One region of the Komagataeibacter sucrofermentans DSM 15973 genome, then DNA from elsewhere that is predicted to be linked to it. Evidence: riboswitches for the same ligand, from Rfam matches in the RefSeq annotation. Region 1 holds a riboswitch; the other holds the start of a gene.
What was found. Region 1 has a riboswitch for cobalamin ahead of metE (5-methyltetrahydropteroyltriglutamate--homocysteine S-methyltransferase). Riboswitches for the same ligand answer to the same signal wherever they lie in the genome.

Region 1 (4,413 bases):
TGTCATATGAAGGGAAGGGAGGGCGGAGGTCAGTCGCGCATGGTCCGCGCGGCAGCTACCATGTTCTCGATCGCGGGCCTGACTTCTTCCCATTTGCGGGTCTTGAGTCCGCAATCCGGGTTGACCCACAACTGATCGGCGCTCAGGCGTTCGGTCGCAAGTTTCAGGAGTTCAACCATCTCCTGCACGGTGGGGATGCGGGGGGAGTGGATGTCATACACGCCCGGCCCGATTTCCGCCGGGTAATGGTAATCGGCAAAGACTTCGAGCAGTTCCATCCTGGAGCGCGCCGTCTCGATGGAAATGACATCTGCATCCATCGCCGCAATGGCGGCAATGATGTCGTTGAACTCCGAGTAGCACATGTGGGTATGGATCTGGGTTGCATCTGCCACGCCCCATGCCGCGATGCGGAAGCTTTCCACAGCCCAGTCAAGGTAATGCTGCCAATCCCGATGGCGCAGCGGCAGGCCTTCGCGCAGGGCTGCCTCATCAATCTGGATGATCGCCGCCCCGGCTTTTTCCAGATCGACAACCTCATCGCGAATGGCAAAGGCGATCTGGCGGCAGGTGACGTTGCGGGGCTGGTCATCCCGCACGAAAGACCAGTTCAGGATCGTGACCGGCCCGGTCAGCATGCCCTTCATGGGGCGGCTGGTCAGTGACTGCGCATACCGCCACCATTCGACTGTCATGGGTTTGGGGCGCGATACATCACCATAAATGATGGGTGGGCGGACATAACGGGAGCCATAGGACTGAACCCATGCATGCCTGGTGAATGCAAAGCCTGCCAACTGTTCGCCAAAATACTGGACCATGTCATTGCGCTCGAACTCGCCATGGACCAGCACATCAAGCGCGACCTCCTCCTGCCATTTCACAACCCGGGCGGTCTGTTCGCGCAGGAAGGTATTATAGGCCTCGGTCGAAAGCGCGCCCCGGGCATGCGCTGCGCGCGCCTTGCGGATTTCCGGGGTCTGGGGAAAGGAACCGATCGTGGTGGTGGGGTAGGCGGGAAGGCGCAGTCTGGCCTGCTGGCGCGGGCGGCGCTGGCTGAAAGGCGATGCCCGACGGGCGAGCGTTGCGTCCGCCTTTGCCGCGCGTGCCTGAACGGCCGGGTTATTGATCCGTGGCGATGTGCGACGGGAAGCCACGGCAGCGCTGGAGGCATCGAGCACCTGCCGCACGCTGTCGCGCCCGTTATTCAGCGCCCTGGCGAGGACGGCCAGTTCAGCAACCTTCTGCACCGCGAACGCCAGCCACGAACGGATGTCGGCATCAAGTTCGGTTTCGCGCTCAAGGTCGATCGGCGTATGCAGCAGGGAGCACGACGGCGCAAGAATGACCTTGCGACCGGCTGCAACGATGGGTTCCACCCGGTCAAGGATGGCGTTCAGGTCCGCTTTCCACACATTGCGTCCATCCAGCACACCCAGTGACAGCACAAGGTCCGGCCGTGCTCCGGCCACAACATCCGCAAGCTGCTCGGGCGCGCGGACCAGGTCAACATGAAGGCCGTGGACAGGCAGGCCCAGCGCAGTTGCCAGATTATCGCCCAGCGCACCGAAATAGGTCGTCAGCATGAAGCGGATGGCAGGAACATCACGGATCAGTTCGGCATAGGCGCGGGCATAGGCGTCATCGGCCCCGTCGGGCAGGTCCAGCACCAGGCATGGCTCGTCGATCTGCACCCATGTGGCGCCCGCCGCCGCAAGCGTATTGAGTACTTCCACATAAACCGGCAACAGGCGTGGCAGCAGGGTCAGGACATTGAACGCCCCGCCACGGGCCTTGCCCAGCAACAGGTAGCTGACAGGCCCGAGCAGGACCGGGCGGGTGTCGATGCCAAGCTTCCGGGCTTCGAGGTATTCGTCCACGATCTTGCCTGAGGCGAGGCGGAATGTCTGGTCGGGCGTGAATTCCGGTACCAGGTAATGGTAATTGGTATCAAACCACTTGGTCATTTCCGCCGCTGGTGCGCCAGCGCAGTTGCATGTGTCATGCTGGTGGCCATTGCCGCGTGCCATGGCGAAATAGGTCGTGATATCGACCTTGTCCCCATCCCATTCGTAAATGGCAGGCACCGCGCCAACCATGGCGGTCGTGTCGAGCACATGATCGTAAAGCGAAAAGTCGTTTGACGGAATGATATCCGCGCCCAGATCGCGCTGGCGCGCCCACGCGGCAGCACGCAGGTCGCGCGCGGTGGCCAGCAGGGTAGCGGCATCGCTTTTACCGGACCAGTAGTTTTCAAGAGCGATTTTCAGCTCGCGGCGCGCCCCGATCCGCGGGAAGCCGAGGGTGGCGACAGAAACAGTCATGATAGCCTCAAACTCAGGTTGGGCGAGGCTAACAGGGCAGGTGCCACGCATCATCCACACGAACACGGCAGCAGGCCAGGTCCAGCACGGCAGGGTAGCGACCCGCCCGGACACCCCGCCGGAGGATTTTATGCGGCCATGGCAGGTCTCCTGGCTTGCGGGTCGACACAATGGGCCTGCCTTCCCGGAATGTGGATACATTCCAGTGGCCTGAACGGACCATCACTCGCCGCTTACAGTTGCGGGGGCAGCACCGGCTTATACCGGTTTCCCTCTTAGCTACACGCCAAAAACCCGGGTGCAGAACCATGACAGGGTGAGAGTAGAAAGAGATTTCATCAGTCTGTCAATTATTATTGTCTATATGCGAATTTCGTTATATAGATATTTTCATGCAAACGCCGGTCATTATCTTTCAGGCCCTGGCCGACCAGACGCGCCTGCGTATCCTTGCGCTATTGCGGAATATGGAATTGTCCGTGGGGGAGATTGCCCAGGTGCTGGGGCAGAGCCAGCCGCGGGTTTCCCGGCATATCAAAACGTTGGTGCAGGCAGGACTCATAGCCCGGCGCAAGGAAGGAAACTGGGTGTTTCTGACCCTTGACCATAAAACCGAAATGGCGCCCGTTTACGATGCCGTGGCCAGTTGGCCGTCGGGCAGCGATCCTGAAATCATGGCTGACTCCGAACGGCTCAGGGCGGTGCGTTCAGTCCGGGCGGCAGCCGCTGAGGAATATTTCGAAACCCATGCCGTCGAATGGGATGCCATCCGTTCATTGCATGTGTCGGAGCAGGACGTGGAAAGCGCAATACGCCGCATAGTCGGCAAGGGCGTAATCCATCATCTGGTCGATATCGGTACCGGCACAGGTCGCATGATCGAACTGCTGGCGCCCCAGGCGCAACTGATCACCGGGTTTGACAGAAGTCCTGCCATGCTGCGCGTGGCCCGGACCAATCTGGCAGCCGCCGGGCTGGAACGGGCGGCATTGCGACAGGGGGATATCTATTCCCTGCCACAGGCGAGCGGAAGTGTTGATCTGGCGGTGATGCACCAGGTTCTTCATTACGTGCAGCATCCAGCCGCCGCAATTGCCGAGGCCGCAAGGATTCTGTCTCCCGATGGCCGATTACTGGTCGTGGATTTCGCGCAACATGGCCGCACCGAACTGCGGGACCTGAACGCACATCTTCATCTGGGTTTCAATGATAGCCAGATGCGGAACTGGTTTGCCGAAGCAGGCCTGACGTGTACGGAAACGACCTATCTCGAAGGGGAACTGACAGTTGGGCTCTGGAGTGGTGGCCGTTTCTGATGTGACCCTTACGAAGCACATTTAATGACCCGGGCATGCGTAAAATACTGCCCGGGGGCAGGCCTTATGCGGTTGAACCCGGCAAACCATAGAGGTGCATGGCGGCATCACGCGCGCCGATAGTCCATTGCGCGGAAATATAGGCTTGCAGCAAAGTCATTGGCGCTTCTGGCTCGTGGAAGTCTGATATTGCGCAAGCTGCATCGACATGGGCCAGAGCCTCCAGCAGCAGGGGCGAGAAGAGTTCCTCCAGATAGTCGCCCCGATCCCGTAAAACGATCGGCAGTCCGCTGACTGGCGGGGCTATATGCAGGAATGTGGAAAACCCATCTGCACGGATCGCTTCTTCAGGGTTGGGAACGCAAACGGGCGTGCCAGCGACCGCTTTCAGCACGTCCTCGCGACGGGGTGCGCATTCCATAAGGCGGGACATGGAAATTGATCGGCGGCGCCGACGCTGCTGTATCAGAATGAATTCGGGCGATGGAACGGGAGACGTCATCTTTTTGACCATTGCAAACGGACATGGACTTAATTGGGAGGCAATGCATTCACGCATTGCGTCATAACCGGATTACCGCGTTCAGCTGGAAGCCAATGGACTGGTACGTGTGCGCAACTGCAAGCCATGGGATTGTTCGGGACAGATGGGCGCAAGTGTGTGTATCGCGCCGACGGGATCTGTTTCGTACATGGTTGCCATCAACTTTTCCGCTTTGGCTTTGACGAAAAAGCGATAATCGGCAGTAGAGCACACTGACTACCTGCTGCAT
Region 2 (4,413 bases), 1.3 Mb from region 1:
GCAGGCGGGACAGCGTTGCGGTGCGCAGGCTGGCATCGGGCGCGGCCCCTGCCGCATGGGCGGCGTTGAGGCATAGCAGGTCACTGTCCGAAAAGGACAGGAACACGATATCAGCCGGGGCGTGGCCGAGGTCTTCGGCCTGATCGGCCTCATCGAGCGTGCGGACCTCGCGTGCCAGCAGGTGCATGATTCGGCCCCCCGTCTGCCGTTTGCCTTACGCCAGTGCCAGGGCCGCTGCAATGGCGGCCTGGTCCAGCCCCTTCTGGCCGATCACCACAAGGGTGCCGGTTCGCGGGCCATCCTTGGGCACGGGCTGGTCGAACTGGTGGCGAAAGCGGCTGCCAACCCCCTGCACGGCCAGCCGCATGGCCTTGCCGCGCACGGTGGCGTAGCCCTTCATGCGCAGGATGTCGTGCTGTTCGGCCAGTTTTTGCAGGCGGGTGATGAAGCCCTCCACGCTGTCCTGCTCGGGGATGGGCAGCACGAAGCTCTCGAAATCATCATGCTCGTGCTCGCCGCCCTCGGCATCATGGTGGGAGGGGCGGGCGGCAAGGTCATCTTCCGCCGCCGCATCGAGGCCGAGCAGCACGGCGGGGTCAACCTGCCCGTCGGTGGCGCGCACCACCTTCACCGCGCGCGGGATCTCGGCGCGGATCGCGGCCTCGACCGCATCGGCCTGCGCGGGCGTCATGAGGTCGGTCTTGTTGAGCATGATCAGGTCCGCGCACAGGAGCTGGTCCTCGTACACCTCGGCCAGGGGGTTGTCGTGGTCGAGCGAGGGGTCGGCGGCCTGCTGGCGGGCGACTTCCTCGGGGTCATCGGCAAAGCGGCCGGCTTCCACGGCGGGGCCATCGACCACGGTCACCACGCCGTCAACGGTCATGCGCGTGCGGATGGTGGGCCAGCCGAACGCCTTGAGCAGCGGCTTGGGCAGGGCGAGGCCGGAGGTCTCGATCACGATATGGTCGGGCGGGGTCGCGCGGTCGAGCAGGGCTTCCATGGTGGGCAGGAAGTCGTCCGCCACGGTGCAGCACAGGCAGCCATTGGTCAGTTCGACAATATCCTCGTCGGTGCAGCCTTCCACGCCGCAGGCGCGCAGCGTGTCGCCATCGATGCCCAGCGTGCCGAATTCATTGACCACGATGGCAATGCGCTTGCCTTTCGCATTGGCCAGCACGTGGCGCAGCAGCGTGGTCTTGCCTGCGCCCAGAAAGCCGGTGATGACGGTAACGGGCACTTTGGCGCGGGCCGTGGCGGACGTGTTCATGGCGGTCAGACTCCGGAAAAGAGGGATGCGGGAAAGCGGCCGCGCACCATGTCCGACAGGCTTGCGGGCCTGCGCGAAGGCATGACGGTGCCTTTGGCCGAGGCGGCGTACGCTTTGGTGTAGGTCAGCAGGTCATCGGCCTTTTCCGGGCCGAGATTGGCCAGTAGCCAGCCCCATTTGCCCGGTGTCGCGATAACGGCGGTGCAGCCGTCGTTGCACGCGGCAAGGCAGGCGACTTCATGCACCACAATGTCGGGATCGCCTTTGGCCAGTGCCTGCATGGCATCGTGCAACTGCCTGCCCTGCGGGTTGTCCGATGCGGGCAGGCCGCGGCGGCAGGTTACGCACACATGCAGGTGCACGGGCGGTGGTGCCGTGTCTGGCTGGGGGGAAGTGGTCATCTGGTCCGTGCCCTTTCGCGGCGCTGCCGGGCGGGCAGCACAAAAAGCGGGGTGCGCGGTCATGCCCCGCCCGGCAGCAGATTGCCAGGTGGTGGCCAGTCGCGTGCCGGGCACCCCGCCAGCCATGCGATCGAAACGGTCATCTGTCCCGCGCGGGCGGGGATGGCAGGTCTCCTGGCTTGTGGCGAAGGGCGTGGCGGGCCACACCCTCAATATCCGGCGGCCTTCCCGGTCCCTCAGGGACCAGTGGCGGGACCGGTGCACGCACCGGGCCGGATTCGACCACTTACAGTTGCGGGGGCAGCGACGGCATTGCCGAGTGGCGCACCGTCTTCCCTATTCTCCCTGTGGGGGAACCATCAGGGGCGGATTTAGCCGATTGCGGTCCGCGCTGTCAAAGCCGCATGCCAGCCCGTGCCCTCAGGGCCGGGGCGCGCCGCTGGTGGCCAGACGCCATGTGGCGTGGCGGGTCAGCACCGTGCGGGTGAGGGGGGCGATATCGAGCCGCGCCATCATGGCGCCGTCACCGCCGAGGGCCGCGATGGCAAGCGCGCGGATGACCGTGGCATCGGCCAGCACCAGCATGCGCGCTGGCATTGCGGGGAGTGCGGCCAGCCATGTGCCAGCGCGGCGCAGCAGCGAGTCGCGGCTTTCACCCCCCGGTGGCGCGAAACCGGCATCTCCCACCCAGCGGGTGAGGTCGGCAGGGGGGAGAACCTTGAGCGAAAGCCCGTGCCACGCCCCCATATCGGCCGCCTGCAGGGCGGGCACGGCCTCGCAGGCATCGGTTCCGATGGTCTTGTTCAGGGGCGGTGGCACAAAAAGGCGATCGGCCGACGGCAGGCGGGCCATGAAGCCTGCGGGCAGGATGGGGGCAGCATCGCGTGCCGGAATGACGCCCCGGCGCAACTCATCAGGCGCAGGCAGGGCGATGCAGGTCAGGGTCTGGTTCATGCTGCCCTGCGTGGCCCGAAAGGGTGGGGCGAGCAATGGATGATTGACCTTGCCGGTTGATTTTGAAAGCATGGCGGCTGATCCGGTTACACGGCAAGGGCATTGCAAGCCGCCCTGTCATGCCATACTGCTCCGGATCGAGCATGATCCATGGAGTTTTCAGCATGAGCCAAGACACATCCGTCCTGTCCGCCAATATTGTCGCCCCGCCGGTTGCCATTCCCGTGCGCGACCTGCTGCCGTGGGGCGTGTTCGGGCTGGTTCTGGCCTCGCTGCTGATCTACTTCGTTGGCGCGGAGCAGGGCGCGACCTCGCTCGTTTCTGGCCATTACGTGCATGAATTCGTGCATGACGGCCGTCATCTGCTCGGCTTCCCCTGCCACTAAGGGGCGCGGGGCGCATCCGCCCCGCATGGCCTGATGTGAAGAACGGCATGCGCCCATTGCGCCTGCCGTTTTTTATTGCCTGAACGACTTTTGAAAGCAGCAGTTCTTGGCGAAGATTTTTTCAAGAAGCTTCGATAGAACGCCGCCTTTTTGAAAAAAGGCGGCACCCAGAAACTTTTATCATTTTGAATTGGTGAGGTGGATAACGGTCCGCCCTCTTATATGCCCCGCAAGCAGGCGCGGGGCCAGGCCGGGCACTTCGGCCAGGGTTGCGTCATGCAGCATGCTGTCCAGCCGTGTGGGGTCGATGTCACGCGCAAGCCGCGCCCAGGCCGTCATGCGGCGCGGTCGGGGGCACATGACGCTGTCGATTCCCTGCAGGCGCACATTGCGTAAAATGAAGGGGGCCACAGTCAGCGGCAGGGCCATGCCCCCGGCCAGCCCGCAGGCCGCCACCGTGCCGCCCTGCGTGATGGAGGCGCACATCGTGGCCAGCGCCTCGCCCCCCACCACGTCGATCCCGCCTGCCCAGCGTGCTTTTTCCAACGGCTTGCCGGTAGGGGCGAGGGCTTCGCGTGGCAGCACTTCGGCAGCACCCAGGCTGGTCAGATAGGCCTGAAGCTGCGCCCGCCCCGTTACCGCCACCACCTGATAGCCCAACTGCGCCAGCAGCATCACGGCCATGCCGCCCACGCCGCCGCCCGCCCCGCTGACGATGATGGGGCCGGAGGCAGGCGTCAGCCCGCCATCCTCCAGCGCCATGACGCACAGCATGGCGGTAAAGCCCGCCGTGCCAATGCCCATCACCTGCCGCCCCGACAGGCCCGCGGGGTGTGGCAGCAGCCACCGCCCCGGCAGGCGGGCCATGCCAGCCATGCCGCCCCAGTGCTTTTCCCCCAGTCCCCAGCCGGTGGCCAGAACCTGATCGCCGGGGCGGAAGACCGGGTCATCGGAGTGGAGAACACGGCCAGCAAGGTCAATGCCTGGAATCATGGGAAAATGCCGCACAACCGGCGCCCCGCGCGTCATGGCCAGCGCATCCTTGTAGTTGAGGCTGGACTGCGCGACTTCGACCGTCACATCGCCCTGTGGCAGGCTTGCGGGGTCGACCTGTTCCAGCCGGGTGGTGGTCGCGCCATCGGCGTGGCGGATCATGAGGGCCTCGAACATGCGAACGGGTTTCCTTGCTGGTAATGAAAACAGGGGGGTGCTGTATCCTTCATGACCCGTCTGGGTGTCTGTTCCTATTTACAGCCATGTGATTTCGCATGAACGTGATGGATAATGTGCAATAAATAGCTGATCTGGAAACGAATTTCCAAAAAATCGGACCATCTGCAAAAGGGGTTCGGGGGCACTGCTGCCATGGGTCGGCCGGTTGCATGAAAATGCGCAGGGCAGGTGT

Region 2: linked by a shared signal. The riboswitch ahead of R5N89_RS12960 (DUF1636 domain-containing protein) and the one ahead of metE (5-methyltetrahydropteroyltriglutamate--homocysteine S-methyltransferase) in region 1 are both predicted to bind cobalamin.

What each region holds. Positions count from the first base shown of each region.
Region 1 covers NZ_CP137157.1:1,426,767-1,431,179, reverse strand. Annotated here, with positions in the region: gene metE (5-methyltetrahydropteroyltriglutamate--homocysteine S-methyltransferase) at 30-2,324, opposite strand; cobalamin riboswitch at 2,447-2,650, opposite strand; gene R5N89_RS06995 (metalloregulator ArsR/SmtB family transcription factor) at 2,717-3,640, shown strand; gene R5N89_RS06990 (hypothetical protein) at 3,705-4,199, opposite strand.
Region 2 covers NZ_CP137157.1:2,739,841-2,744,253, reverse strand. Annotated here, with positions in the region: gene cobN (cobaltochelatase subunit CobN) at 1-187, opposite strand, end outside; gene cobW (cobalamin biosynthesis protein CobW) at 215-1,267, opposite strand; gene R5N89_RS12960 (DUF1636 domain-containing protein) at 1,273-1,668, opposite strand; cobalamin riboswitch at 1,815-2,044, opposite strand; gene R5N89_RS12955 (histidine phosphatase family protein) at 2,089-2,694, opposite strand; gene R5N89_RS12950 (CbtB domain-containing protein) at 2,787-3,008, shown strand; gene R5N89_RS12945 (MDR family oxidoreductase) at 3,189-4,178, opposite strand.